3 regions of the Aminipila terrae genome follow, and region 2 is predicted to be linked to each of the others. Evidence: predicted binding sites of a transcription regulator. Region 2 holds the regulator's gene; each other region holds the start of a gene.
The links. Region 2 encodes LexA, which represses DNA repair genes until DNA is damaged. Its sites were predicted from a motif close to AGAACANNTGTTCT; they were not measured.
Positions count from the first base shown of each region.

Region 1: Ami3637_RS08395 (putative DNA modification/repair radical SAM protein) is a predicted target of LexA. The motif match lies at 1,912-1,925, and genes of this name have one in related genera.
Region 3: yneA (cell division suppressor protein YneA) is a predicted target of LexA. The motif match lies at 3,369-3,382, and genes of this name have one in related genera.

Region 1 covers NZ_CP047591.1:1,757,139-1,762,303, reverse strand. Annotated here, with positions in the region: gene pyk (pyruvate kinase) at 1-780, opposite strand, end outside; gene Ami3637_RS08400 (patatin-like phospholipase family protein) at 849-1,820, opposite strand; gene Ami3637_RS08395 (putative DNA modification/repair radical SAM protein) at 1,963-3,468, shown strand; gene Ami3637_RS08390 (TIGR03915 family putative DNA repair protein) at 3,449-4,180, shown strand; gene Ami3637_RS08385 (alanine/glycine:cation symporter family protein) at 4,235-5,165, opposite strand, start outside.
Region 2 covers NZ_CP047591.1:2,854,389-2,859,553, reverse strand. Annotated here, with positions in the region: gene sigE (RNA polymerase sporulation sigma factor SigE) at 1-448, opposite strand, end outside; gene Ami3637_RS13740 (sigma-E processing peptidase SpoIIGA) at 448-1,272, opposite strand; gene rplT (50S ribosomal protein L20) at 1,372-1,728, opposite strand; gene rpmI (50S ribosomal protein L35) at 1,747-1,947, opposite strand; gene infC (translation initiation factor IF-3) at 1,992-2,567, opposite strand; ribosomal protein L20 leader region at 2,522-2,644, opposite strand; gene lexA (transcriptional repressor LexA) at 2,697-3,365, opposite strand; gene Ami3637_RS13715 (vWA domain-containing protein) at 3,573-4,766, opposite strand; gene Ami3637_RS13710 (AAA family ATPase) at 4,771-5,165, opposite strand, start outside.
Region 3 covers NZ_CP047591.1:3,375,856-3,381,020, forward strand. Annotated here, with positions in the region: gene Ami3637_RS16305 (Ig-like domain-containing protein) at 1-2,812, opposite strand, end outside; gene yneA (cell division suppressor protein YneA) at 3,034-3,348, opposite strand; gene Ami3637_RS16315 (VOC family protein) at 3,501-3,923, opposite strand; gene Ami3637_RS16320 (TVP38/TMEM64 family protein) at 3,966-4,706, opposite strand; gene Ami3637_RS16325 (methionine gamma-lyase family protein) at 4,724-5,165, opposite strand, start outside.

The sequences.
Region 1 (5,165 bases), 1.1 Mb from region 2:
TATTTTCTGAAGAACGGGAACATCTTCCAAAGGTATTTCAACCCCCATATCGCCCCTTGCAACCATTACTCCATCAGAAACTTCAATAATCTTATCTATATTCTCTACACCTTCCATATTTTCTATTTTGGCTATAATCTTAATATTATTGCCTTCACGCTCTTTTAAGATTTTTTTAATTGACAGTACATCTTCAGCTGTCCTGACAAAAGATGCAGCAATGAAATCTACGTTTTGCTCTATGCCAAATACAATGTCATCATAGTCCGTTGGACTGATAAATGGCATGGAAAGGCTGGAATTAGGTACATTTACCCCTTTATTGTTAGATACTGGCCCTCCATTTTCAACTTCACACTCAATATCCGTTTCTCCGACTTCTATAACTTTAAGCTCAATCAAGCCATCATCTATGAGAATCTTCATGCCTGCATGTACATCTTTTGGCAAGTCCAGATAAGTTATACTTGCAATATCCTGCGTTCCCATGATGTCTCTTGTTGTCAGTGTAAAATGCTGTCCCTGTTCCAGAACAATTTTATCGTTTTCAAACTTACGCACTCGGATTTCTGGACCCTTTGTATCAAGAATTGTAGCAATAGGAAGGCTTAACTCATCCCGCATTTGTCTGATCCTCTGTAGGTTTTTTGCATGCTGCTCGTGATCACCGTGAGAGAAGTTTAACCGTGCAACGTTCATACCTTCAATCATTAAATTTCTCAATATATCGTCTTCCATGGTTGAAGGCCCAAGCGTGCAAACTATTTTTGTTTTTCTCATAGATTATCACCATTCCTTTACTTATATTATAAATATATCTTGTTTTTATTTTTTGGTATATACGTAGTTTACCATAGCAATCCGTTTTTTACCATATACCTTTTGGCTAAAATCTCCTCTTCCAGTAATGTTGCTGGATTATTGGTAAATACCTTCTTTATCTTTATCTTAAAATCTTCCGTCCAGGTTTTTCTTTTATCTTCTTTAACAGCCTCCAATAAATATTTATGAAGAACCTCCTTACTGTAAACAATAGTGGGATCCAGTTCAAAAACACAGGATGCCGCATCAGCTTCCATAAGTCGTCGCTTTGTGAATTCGCCTTTCACAAAAGTATATTTTTCACCAGAAAATACATTAAAGCTTTTCATGGTATCAAGATAGCCCAATCGAATTATCCTCTTTGTATTTTGGGGATCAAAGTCAAGGCAGCTACCTAAGGGCCATTTGCAGGAAATCATTTTTAAAAAACCTGCTTCTTTTAAGGCATCCTTCCTTTCTATTCCTATTGTATCCAAATCCACTGCTATAACATTTACTGCACCTCTTTTAAGTGCCATTTCAACTGGTATATTATCAAAATATGCCCCGTCTATAAACTTTTTATCATTAATTTCATATGGGCTTATGATAGGGAAACATGCTGCACTGGCTAAAATATAATCAATTAACTGACCTCTGGGGATCTCCTCTATAAAAATGCAGTGGGATTTGAAGCTTGGGAATTCTACGGTCACTATACCATATTCCGTCACACTTTGACGAATTTCCCCTTCCTTCAGGTTTTCTTCTAAAATCCTTCGGAGTTCTTCTTTTTCTGTAAGCTCAGTTATAGTGCTTTCTTTTATTTCACTCCAGCTTTTCTTTGCGATTTCAAAATCATTTTGCGCTACCAGTGCTCCATTCACTGCACCTATGGATGTTCCTGTAACAATATCAATTTGTATTCCCAGTTCATTTAACGCCTGCCAGACTCCAATTTCATATGCACCTTTTGAACCACCGCCGCCTAACACCAATGCGGTTTTACCTTCTAGCATGGATTCCTCCCTTTATACCATAAATTTCTCTTATCTTATGCAGATTTGCCACAATTTATTATTTGAACATAAGTTCTCATTGTGGTATACTAGAACAAAAGTTCTACTTTTTGAACTACTTTTCTAAATCAGGAGGAAGACCATGGATAGTTCCTTAATGGATAAATTAAAGATTTTAGCTGACAGTGCAAAATATGATGTCTCCTGTTCTACAAGTGGCGTGGAGCGAAAAAATGTGGGGCGAATGGGAAATGCATCTTGTGCAGGCATCTGCCATTCCTGGTCCGCAGACGGTCGATGCATTTCACTGCTAAAAGTGCTTTTTACAAATAAATGTGTTTACGATTGCCAATATTGCGTAAATCGCAGAAGCGTTGATGTGGAACGAGCCAGCTTTGAACCTGCTGAACTTGCAGAACTGACCATGGAATTTTACAGACGTAACTATATAGAGGGGCTATTTTTAAGTTCAGCCGTTGAAGTCTCTCCTGATTATACCGCTGAAAGAATATTACATTGTTTATCTATCTTAAGATATGAATATGGTTTTGCTGGATATATTCATGCTAAGATTATTCCCGGCGTATCCCAGGAGCTAACTCATGCCATAGGTATGGTTGCTGACAGATTAAGTGTAAATATCGAACTTCCAACTGAAGAAAGTCTCCAAAGGCTCGCTCCTCAGAAAAAAGCAAGAGCAATTTTTGCCCCGATGAAACAGATAACCAATACTTTGATTGAGCAAAAATCTCTTAAAGGACCGGGAACTATGTTTAAAGGACAGAATCTGAATAACCCATTAAATTATTTGAATCCGGAAGGTAGAGAACTGATACAGCCAGAAGGTGCAAATGCTGATATAGGTGATGGCAGCCTGTATCAGATGGGAAGCCCCGCTGGCAATGCTTTGATTCGGGAAGCAAGATATAAATATAAAGAGAAATTTGCACCTGCAGGCCAGACTACACAAATGATAATTGGAGCAGGAACAGAAACTGACAGTCAGATTGTAAAAACCTCTGAAAGTTTATACCGCTCTTTTAAAATGAAGCGAGTATATTTTAGTGCTTATATTCCGGTCACTGATTCACCCTTGTTACCTTCCGTCTTTACTGCTCCTCCTTTAATCCGTGAACATCGACTTTATCAGGCAGACTGGCTTTTACGGTTCTATGGTTTTACTGCGGATGAAATGTTCACCAAGGAAGAACCAAACCTTGATCTGGATTTAGATCCAAAGATTACATGGGCCTTAAGAAATATAAACCTTTTCCCCATTGAAATAAATAAAGCATCTATGGAGGAACTTTTACGCATACCTGGTGTGGGTACAGTATCCGCGCTTCGTATAGTAAGACAGAGGAAAGTTGCCGCGGTGAAGTATGATGATTTAAAAAAAATGGGGGTAGTATTAAAAAGGGCCAAATTCTTTTTGACCTGTTCTGGCAAGTATTATGGCGAAAAAGATCTGATGCCAGAATATATAAAAGGGAAAATATTAGAACCCTGCAGAATAAAAAGTCGTTTATTGCCTATTAACGATGAAACTCAGATTTCAATGTTTTCGCCCGGGGCATTCAGCTTAGGTGCACCTCAACAGTCTAAATCGAAAAGGAGCCTGGAATCAAATGGTGGATTACTTATATGATGGTAGTTTTGAAGGTTTCCTGACCTGCATTTACTATCACTATTATGAAGAAAAAGCAGCCGGCATTTTTACTTTCGATAATTATCAGCCCAGTATTTTGAATACGTTTGTAGAGATTAAAACCCAGGGAGACAAAGCGGCTAAAGTTTATGACGCAATTGGGCAAAAAATATCACCTTACGATTTACAACGTATATACCGGGTTTTTCTGTCCACAGTGATTAACCGTGAAATGCTGCTTTTAAATTACATCCGCTTAGGATTTAAACAAGGTTCTAAAATCCGCCTGCTTCATGGTAACCCTTATGTTTCTCCCGTAGAAAAAGCTGAAAAGAAAGTTACAGCGGAAGTTCACCGGATTTTAGGTTTGCTACGGTTTTCAGTGCTGGAAGGAGAAGTTCTTTATGCTGTTTTAGAACCAGACCATGATATTCTGGAATTTCTGGCAGATCATTTCACGGATCGATATAAAAATGAACCCTTTATCATTCATGACAAGCGACGTGGTAAAGCTCTGGTAGCTCAGGGAGGAGAATGGTACATTACAGATTTTACTGAAAAAAATCTGCCCCATATATCACAAAATGAAAAAGAATACCGTGCTCTTTGGAAAAAATATTTTGAGACTATTGCCATTAAAGAACGTACTAACCCTAAATGTCAGAAAAATTTTATGCCAGTCCGTTATTGGAAACATCTTACAGAAATATAAATAAGGCTGGTTTAACAACCAGCCTTATTTATATTTAGTGATTTTACTAGCAATTTAACTTACCGACTTACGTGACTCTTCCTGCTTACTGTGAAATTGATCTCTTGCAAGTTGTGCCTCTTCAGTCCAGTATGAGGTCTCCAAACCTATATCTCTTGCAGATACAAAGCCTTCCTTTCCATCTGTTCTATTGTAATGTTCCAGGGCTTTGAATACGTATTTACTACCCTTAAGAATAATAGGTACATTAATAAATACCAGGAATATATTCATTAAGTCTACCAGATACCAGATGTTTCCCAGCTGAAGATTTGCCAGCACGGTAAGAACACCAAAAGGCACAAAGAACAATGAACCCAGAAGTCTGATTCCCATAATAAACTTTTTATCTTTAGAAATCATATTTGCACTAATTTCCGCAAAGATAATCATACCGATTAGTGTAGTAAAAGCAAAGAGTGCATAACATATTGATAATATTACTTTTACAGCAGAGTCCATGGCCACGCCAGGAGCCAGAGTCTGGGCAGAAAGCATATATACTCCCAGCTTGTCATCTCTGATTGCATCCCATGCAACCCCTGTATCTCCTGTCCATACATGGGCCATTACCACAACAAACCCAGCCATAGAACAGATAATAAAGGTATCAAAGAATACGCCCATGGATTGTACTAAACCCTGATCAATTGGATGCTTGTTGCTTGCAGCAGAAGCAGCCATGGTTATTGTACCTTGACCGGCTTCATTTGCCATAAGTCCTCTTTTTATTCCTTGCTGCAAAGCAACTCCGAAAAGTCCACCGAAAATAGCTTCAGGTGAAAATGCTCCTCCGATTACTGCAGAGAAGAAATAAGGGATGCTACGATAATTAACGATAATAAGGATAAAAACGATACCGCAGTATACAACAGCCATAACAGGAACACAAATATCTGTGAACTTTGTTACACGTTTCATTCCACCCAGTACAAGCGCTGCTATA
Region 2 (5,165 bases):
CATCCCAGTCCACATTTAAAGGTTCATCAAAGGATACTTCACTTTTTATTTTATTATTCCTTCTGATATACATCAGTATTTCATTTTCGATGCATCTTGAAGCATATGTAGCCAGCTTTATATTTTTATCAGCGTTAAATGTATTAACAGCTTTTATCAGACCAATTGTGCCAATTGATATGAGATCTTCAATATTTATCTTGGACCCTTCAAATTTCTTTGCTATATAAACCACTAATCTTAAATTTCTTTCAATCAGTATGGCTCTTGCATCCTCACTGCCCTTAGAAAACTCTTCCAACAGGTTCTTCTCTTCATCACTGTTGAGTGGTGGCGGTAATACCTCAGTCCCTCCAATATAGAAAATTTCGTCCGACTTAGTGATACTCAGTCTTTTAATCAGTGTCGAAATTTGTTCTAACACCCATTGTTTTATATTCCAGTTCATTATGCTACTCCTCCCAATAAAAAGTCTTTACTTAACAGCATCTGATATTCTTCTTCTCCCAGCTTACAAAATTCCATATTATATACAGCTACTATAATACTCCCCAGAGCTTTGTTGTTTACATATGCATTATCCACTCTGTATCCCTCCAAAATTCCGTTTTTCATGCCAATGCTGTTATACGGTACTAAGCAATATCTTTTACTGAAATCAATGTTTTCCATACTTTTAAGCTTTGCTGCCGCAGACTTGCTGATAATAGCAACTGCTTTCCCTGATAACGGCTCTTTCAGAAAATTTCCGGAATCAATAAGTGCTCTATGGGTTACGGTATGTCCCTCTATTTCTATTGTAATATCAGTAAATATTCGTTCTTTAAGTTGTTTTGCCGTAATAATTTTAGAAAATGCCATGATAATGATGTACGATACTACTGCACCAAAAACAACATTCATATAGGTTATATCCCCTACATAAAGAACTGCATTATTAGTCATTCCTCTTATTCTGATTATGTACAATATTATAATGGTCATTCCACCCATGAAAGCCGATACGATATATATAAGTATTGTTCCTTTAAATATCTTCCTGTCAAATGCTACATAAGCCAAAAGCAGCGAAAACAAAACTTTAACTAAGATTCCTAACAGGATACCTATGTTTTGGACAAATATTATAAAGGAAAAGACACCACATAGCATGCCTCCTGCAATTAACCTCTTCTTACTAGTTGGTAAGTTAGCTATTTTACTTGATAAGTATAAAATAAGAATTCCCATAAGAAAGTTCTCGGCAAATAAGTATTCTCCGTATATCTCCACATAAAAAACCCCCTTGCAAGCTATATCATAAATGATTATAGACCTCACAAAGGGGAAAAATTGTCATATTCAAATGTCGAATAATAAATTTAATTTTAATTATTTTACTGCCTTCTTTGCAGTGTCACATAACTGTGTAAATGCAGCTGCGTCATAGATAGCCATTTCAGAAAGCATTTTTCTGTTGATTTCAACACCTGACTTCTTCAGACCGTCCATTAATCTGCTGTATGAAATATCATTCATTCTTGCACCAGCATTGATTCTTGCGATCCAAAGTCTTCTGTATTCTCTCTTTTTGTTCTTTCTTCCAATATATGCAGAACGAAGTGAACGCATAACTGCAGGATTTGCAGCTCTAAATACCTTGCTCTTCTGTCCGTAGAAACCTCTTGCTAACTTTAATATTTTCTTATGTCTTTTATGAGCATTAACGCCCTTTTTTACTCTTGCCATTATTCAAACCTCCTAATACTATTTATCTAATACAGCTTTAATTCTCTTGTGATCTGCGCTACCAAGAAGAGTTGCCTTTCTTAATCCTCTTTTTCTCTTTGCACATTTCTTAGTAAGAATATGGCTCTTGTATGCCTTATTTCTCTTTACTTTTCCTGTACCTGTTAATTTAAATCTCTTGCTTGCGCCTCTATGAGATTTCATCTTATTTTTAGCCATGGTAATGTTCCTCCTACGTAAAATTTATTTCTGTTATCTACTATCTATTTATCTGTTTTAGGTGCAACAATCATAATCAAACTTCTGCCTTCAAACTCAGGCTTTTTCTCAATTGTACCTACAGAAGCCACTGAATCCGCAAACCGGTTCATAACATCTAAACCCTTGCTTGCATAATCCTTTTCTCTTCCTTTAAACCTCAAACTGACTTTAACCCTGTCTCCGTCCTTAAGGAACTTTATCGCAGTATTAGCTTTAACCTGAATGTCATGCACCTCAATAAATGTACTTAAACGAATTTCTTTTACTGAAGTAATCTTCTGCTTCTTCTTTGCTTCCTTTTCTCTTTTTTGAAGTTCATAACGGTACTTACCGTAATCAAGAATCTTACAAACTGGCGGGTTAGCATTTGGTGAAATATTTACTAAGTCAAGCTTTTTTTCATTAGCTAACGCTAAGGCTTCTTCAAGACTTATAATTCCAAGCTGCGTTCCATCATTGTCGATAACTCTTAATTCCTTGTCACGAATTTCTTCGTTGATCAGATTTTCCTTGCTAATGTTCTTGCACCTCCTGCAAATAAAATAAGCGGATACTACAGTACCCGCTCCACAAAACACATAAGTGTTACAGTTGTTTTATTAACCCTATCAGCCAGACCAATAAGGTGAGAAGCGGATAACTTCTTCTTTATTACTAAAACACTATACCATTTATCCTTAACTATGTCAAGAAAATAATTGAATATATTAAAAATATCGAAATACACCTTTTACTTTGCCCAATATCTTCACTTCCTTGACAATAATAGGACTCATACTGGAGTTCTCTGGCTGCAGCCTGATATGATCTGTTTCTTTATAAAAAGTTTTAACAGTGGCTTCACTCTCAAATCCATCTATCATGGCTACTACGATTTCTCCATTTTTCGCAGTATTTTGCTGCTCAACCAATATATAATCTCCGTCAAAAATACCTGCTTCTATCATACTTTCACCCTTTACTGTCAGCATGAAATTGGTGCCTTTGCCTGCAAATCTGGAGGGGATTGGAAAGGACTCTTCGATATTTTGTTCTGCCAGTATGGGGGTACCTGCTGCTATCCTTCCCACTACCGGTATATCAATAACATCAATTCTTTCTGTATCATGGTAAACTGTATCTTTTATTTCATGATTATCCGATTTGATTTTTTCACTTGACTCCGAATCTACTATCATCAATGCACGGGGCTTAGATGGGTCTTTTTTTAGGAAGCCTTTCAGCTCCAGGTTTTCAATATCCTTGTGAACTGTAGACGTTGATTTAATATTCAAGGCGGAGCAGATTTCTCTTACTGTAGGTGGATATCCTTTTTGACTGATTTCTTTTTTCATATACTCAAGTATTCGCTGTTCTCTCTCTTTTAGCTGTTCCATATTTCCGCCTCCATTATTTATAAATTTAAGTTTCAATAAACTTCAGACCAATTCTTTATGTAGTATAGCACAGATATTGTGTTCTGTAAACATGTGTTCTGAAATTATGTTCTATATCTTGTAAATAGTCAATAAAATAAAAAGCAATATAGCGATGCACCAAAGCAGCATTATATTGCTCCAATTTTAAAATGTGAAAAATTTCTTCTACCTTACTAAAAGTCTTCTGATTCCTTCTTCAAGACCATCTATAGTAAGTTCAAACATAGGAAAAACCTCTTTTATGATTCCAAGGGTATAACTCCCATATACAAATTCCCAATCTTCCTTTTGTATTGGATTCAACCAAATCTGTTTCTTATAGCGCCTTTTAAATTTCTTTAACCACTCTATACCAGGTTCCTCATTATACAGGCTAAAAACTGAATTTCCACCAGGCCGTAACAATTCAGAGGGCGCCATTGTCCCATCACCTACAAGAATTACTTTATACTCACTGTCCAGATTAGCAAGAACCCAGTCAGTATTTACCCATTCTCCTTTTCGGCAGTATGGCGTAGTATAGAGCTGATCATATATACAGTTATGAAAATAATACACTTTTAAATCCTTAAAATGACTGGATTTACTTACCGCCTGAAACAGCCTGTTGCACAATCTTCCGTAAGGCATCATAGAACCATCCGAATCAAAGAGCAGTAACAGTTTTATTGTGTTCTTTCTTGGTTTATCAAATACCAGCTTCAACCTTCCCGCATTATGACAGGTCTCGTCAATAGTTCCGTCTACATCTAGTTCCGTTTTAGCACCTTCTACCCGGGCAGAAAACTGCCTCAGCTTTCTGAATGCCATCTGAAACTGTCTGATGTCTAAAATGTTATCCTGCCTGAAATCTTTAAAATTCCGTTCTCCAGCCACTTGCACTGCGGACTTGTGCCGGCCTGTGCCTCCAGTGCGGATTCCCTGGTTATTATACCCTCCATGCCCCATTCGGGAGGTTCCGCCAGTGCCAATCCAATAGTTTCCACCATTGTGCTGTTCTTTTTGCTCTTGAATTCTTTCCTGGAATCTTTTTAACAGTTCTTCAAGCTCCATTAAAGCTTCCTCTGGCACAGGCCTGTCATTCAGGTCCCGTTCTCTTGTATCTTCATGAAGCCACCTCCAGAATTCTTCTGGCAATTCCTCTGGGCTTTCAATGCCCTTAAAATACTCTGCGAAAACTGCATCAAATTTGTCATAATCTGCTTCACTTTTTATCAAAACACTTCTGCACAGATGGTAAAAACTCATCAGGCTGCATTCTGCTAATCCTAAATCCAATGCCTCTACAAGAGACATCCATTCATTCAGGGATACTGCAAGCCCTCTTGCTCTTAATAAATAGAAAAATTCCAAAAACATCTTATTACCACCTTTTTAGTGAGTATCCTCTTTCCTTAATCTCATACATTATATCAATGTCCTGATTCTTTTTTAATAGTACACCAACATAAGGTATTTCCTTTGTGATTTTATCTATTGAAATACCACTTATCATAAGAGCCTGTAACCAGTCAAGAAGCTCAGAGGTGCTGGGTTTTTTCTGAATATCCTTCATTTCCCTGATCTGATAGAACGCATTCATGGCTGCCTCTGCCAGATTTTTATCTATATCACCAAAGTGAACCTTTATTATTTCTTCCATTTTATCCTTCGTAGGAAATTCTATATAATGAAATATACACCTTCTTAAAAAAGCATCCGGCAGTTCCTTTTCCGCATTTGAAGTAATAATAACGATTGGTCTGTTCTTAGTTTTAA
Region 3 (5,165 bases), 520 kb from region 2:
TCTCATTTTTGGAAACAATATCTGTTTTTACACCTTCTAAAGATGCAGTATTATTAATTTCCGTTACTGTATCACTGGTAAGCCTTGTTACTAACTCAATCCTATAGGAGCCATCTGTTTTAGGAAGCTTTATACGCAGTTCTTTGTCTTTATAAGTTATCCCTGACTGTACAGTTTCCTGAGAAACTTCATCTGCTTTCTCCCAACTGCCATCTGCCTTTAGCTTCATCTCCCAAATACGTATTTTATAGTTGCCATTTTCCATTTTAGGTTCAAGATAATTCTGTAGCTTATCGATAACATATACCTTGCTTAATTCGTCTTTTTGGGGTAAATGAATGGCATTTCTGTTAACATCAATTGTCCAGGTAGCATCTCCGGTGTAATTTCCCTTACTGTCTTTATCCAATGCTCCTGTCTTGGAAACCAGACTATTCTTAATGGTTACATCTTCCCAATCTCCCTGACTTCCATTGATGGAATCACCTATCATAGATGCATTATTTCTTATAGTTACATCACCATTTTCAGCAAATTGTCTATCCAGTGCAGCCTGATTTGGAAGCTTCGTTTTGATAAGAATTACATATTTACTGCTTATTTTATTAAATTCAAACTGGATTGTTTTTACATCATCTTTTTCTGTAACTCTTACTTCTTTAACAAGGGCTTTTACTTCATCTTCTGTAAGTTTATCTCCATTCTGAATTGTTGCAATTCCGCCACCTAATTTAAAATCCTTACCTTTATAAATCTCATAAAAATCGTCACCATTTACATCCCAATATTTAGGAAGAGTATCTGTAATAACGCCGTCTTCAATATTTAAAGAATTATGGTTTACATAAAGTCTCCAAGTAATAGTATGATCAACATAGTTATATCCAACTGCACAGTCCTTATCTAAAATACAGCTATAATGTTTTTCTGTTGCAGAAGCGGATAAAGGGGAATTGCCATCACCATCACCATAATATAAATAAGCCGTATTCTTTAGGATATATTCAGTGCTTTTGCTGTTTACTCCATAGGCTGTTTTATCGGTTACCTTTGTGTTTAAAGTAACTTCTTGTTTTTCCTCTATGTCTCCTAAATAAATTTCCACAATTTGGGCTTCTACTGTAGAATTTAGTTGTATGGTTTTAATTCTATACTGACCTTTTTGAGAGAATTCAGCGTTTTCACTAATTTTTATTCCTTCAGAACCATCTATTTTTAATGTTTCGGCTATATACTTTTGATTGAGCGTTATAGCATTGCCTTTATATTTGTCAAATTTTGAGGCATTCGGTGCGCTATTTATTTTGCTTACTTCATTCTTGTTATAAGCAAACAATTCAACTACTGTAGCATTCTTAATTTCTTTTTGAGCTGAGTTGATTGTTATCTGCCACGGCATTTCATTCTCTTTAAAGTCATATTTGCCAATGGCACTTTTAGTTATGAATCCACTTGTTATATCAACTTGTCCCTGGGTATCTACTGGGCTTAATACTGTTGAACCATCATTTCCTCCAGTGATACTAGAGCCTTTATCGTTCCACGTAATAGTTGCCTTATTTGTAACTTTTGCTTTAATTGTGTTATCTAACTTTGTATTAAGCTTAATTACAACCTGTTTATCTTTATCTCCTAAATGAATTTTTACAGTCTGTCCATTTAAAGTATAATACTGTGGTTTCGTAACATCATTGGTTAATTTATTTTTTTCAATTATAATGTCTCCCAATGTCATTTCTGGAGCAAGCTCATCTGTTACAACCACATTTTTCAGTGTTGCCTTACTAGAATTTACTGTTATTGTCCAGTCAACAGAATGATTTGACACGATATATGTACCTGACTTTGAAATCAATTGAGGTTTTACTTTAACAGTAGCAGCTGCACTGGTTGTGGTATCCGGATCTGTCAGACTTACATTGTTGGTAATAGTCATATCCTTGTTATTATTTTGGGCTACGTCTTTTATTTTTGTCTTATATGTTATAGTCTGAATCCCCTTTACATCCTTATCAAAGGTATATTCTATCGTTCCTTGGGCTTCATCTATTTTTAAATTATCTTTATTTAAAGCAGAAGGCTTTATTTCAAAAGAATCTTTAACATAAGATGTATTGGAAGGTAACGTATCCTTTAAAACGTACCCCTCATACTTCTTATCTTCTTTACTTGGAGTAGCCGTTATAGTCCATGTAATTTCTTCATTTGCTATATCTGGATTTCCCGATTTCTTCAGTGAAATAACTCCTTTATCAGGATCCTTAACTAAAATAGTAAAATCATTTCCTAAAATAGTAACTACAACCTTATCTTCAGATGTTTCAACCTTTGTTTTATCAAAAGAAAGTCCTGCTGAAAACCATCCTGCTCTTCCTGAATATTCTTCATTCTGAGCAGAGTCTGCAAAAGTTAAAATAGCTTTACTGCCAGAAACCGTTACATTTCCTAAAAGGACTTCTCCATCTCCTACTTTCATATAAATCTCTGTTTCATGCAGATTAGAAAATCTTAAGTAATCTGGCAATTCCACCTGCATATAATCTCCTGCTTTTAAGATTAAGGTATCTGGTATGCTGAAATCTACCTTCATTGTCATATCCTTCGTTGGGTCAATGGTATCCCCTTCCTCAACCTTAGCATTGTTATTGGTTATTTGAACCTTCATTTGGATGTCCTTAGTAACATCATTTCCCTCTATGCGTTCTACATTCAAATTGCTTATACTTCCTGCAAATGCTGCCGTAGGCATTCCCATAAGTATCATCAATACGATTAGTAAAAAGCTTATTCTAACTTTTAAATCTCTTTTCATGCATAATCTCCTTGTCTTATCTAAACTATTTATACACATCTAATTTTTATATACCAAATTTATTACTTGCATATATTAACAATTTTTAGTCACAAAACAGTCACAAAACAAATTTTAACAGTAGATAAAATAAAAACGGTGATATCATAGTAGTCAACTATAATAACACCGTTATTAAATACCATGTTTACCCACAGACTTATTGTCAACGGATATAATATTTATTTGGAATAATCAGGAATAAGTATTGTCTGTCCCGGATAAATGTTATCCGCAGTAATATTGTTCAAACTGCATATGTCATATACAGTTTTTCGGGGGTCAGTATGGCCTGGCCCATATTCACACGCAATGTTCCAAAGTGAGTCTCCAGATTGTATCTCAATTTCTATTGGATTTGTTTTTGTTAAACTGCTGACATTATTCAGGCCAAAAGCAGTGTTTGCCATAAACATAATCAAAATAAGTGCTATGGTTATTGATGTAGTGAATCTGAACTTGGATTTAATTCTATATGACTTTTTTCTGTTTGTCATTTTTATTCCCCCCATACTTAAGAACTTTTGTTCGTATTTTTATAATATACGAATATATGTTCTTTGTCAATAATTTTATAAACATTTGTTCTTAAAATATTAAGGTAAAAAAATATCCTCAGGGTTTTCATATAACCTTGAGGATTTAATCATTATTTTATGCGTTTAAACATAGGATGATTTTCTTTAAACTGTACCAGATCCCACAGATTTCCGTATAAATCTTTAAATACAGCTACTATACCATAGTCCTGCTCTTTAGGAGGTCTTACAAATTCTATTCCTAGGCCCTTCATTTCATTATAGTCTCTCCAGAAATCATCCGTTCCCAGGAACAGAAATACTCTTCCCCCTGACTGGTTTCCAACAAAAGGCTCCTGTTCTGATTTGGAGGCCCGGGCAAGTAATATAGTCGTTCCCAAAGATCCTGGAGGAGATACCACTACCCATCTCTTATCTTGTTCCTTCTGGTAAGTATCTTCTATCAAAGTAAAATGAAGCTTTTTTGTATAAAACTCTATTGCTTCATCATAATCCCTGACAACCAAAGCAATATGAACAATTGACTGTACCATAAATCCTCCTTTTAGTTCAAATACCTCTTTAACCTGTGATTTTTACATGTGAACGAGTTTTTCATACCATTTATCCATCATTAAAGTAAGTTTTTCATGATGCTTGGCACCCCATATAAATAAAATAGCCATAACCACTGTAAGGATGACAATTCCAACATAGCTGCCTTTGTTAAACATGCTTCCAATCATAATAGAAGCCATCATTGCAGGGGTTCTGCCAACCAGACTGATTATGAGAAAAACCTTCAGCTTCATTTCCGATACACCTGCAGCATAAGTGAACAGATCTTTTGGAAGACCCGGAATTAAAAATATTACAAATACCAATATAAACGCACGTTTACTATTTAATTTATCTACAAATTTTGTAACTTTCTTTTCATCAAATAAAAGGCGAATCGCATCTTTCCCCAGAAACCTGGCCAGATAAAAAGCAAATATGGTTCCAAGAGCAGTTCCAATAATGGAATATAAATAGCCAAGCCAGAAAGTATATGCATATCCTGCAGCAAACTGCATAGCCTGTCCAGGTATAATACATATGACAATCTGAAGAATTTGTATCCCAATATAGGCGAATACACTGGCAGTTTTATACTTCAGTAAATAAGCATTTACAGTGTCTAAACTTTTGAACTGACTTATAAATGCTCTTTCATAAATCATAATATATAAAGGAATTCCAACTATGACTATAATTAGCAATAGAAACTTTATAATCGTAATCATACGCTTGACTCTAATTCTTACCTTATTCTTATTTTCAGAAATAGACTTCATAGTCAGAATCTCCCCTGCTAGATATTTTTCAGTAAGTTTTTTTCATAGAGAGCCTGAAGTGCTTTAATAACACCAAACTTGGAATGTTCATAAGTCAGACCACCCTGGAAATAAATAATATACGGCTCCCTTAATGGTCCATCTGCACTTAATTCTATCGAAGAGCCCTGAACAAAGGCTCCTGCAGCCATTATTACATCACTGTCATACCCTGGCATAGCCCAGGGAACAGGTTTTACATGGGAATCTATTGGTGCTGCTGACTGAATACCTTCTGCAAAAGCGCACATAGCTTCGGGATTATTCAGTTTAACTGCTTCTATGATATCGCTTCTTTTTTCTGAAGCTTTCGGGCACACTTCATATCCCAGGCTGTCGAAGGCCTGAGCGCAAAGAATTGCACCTTTAACTGCTGCATTTACGGCTTTAGGGGCAAGGAACAATCCCTGAAACATGGTT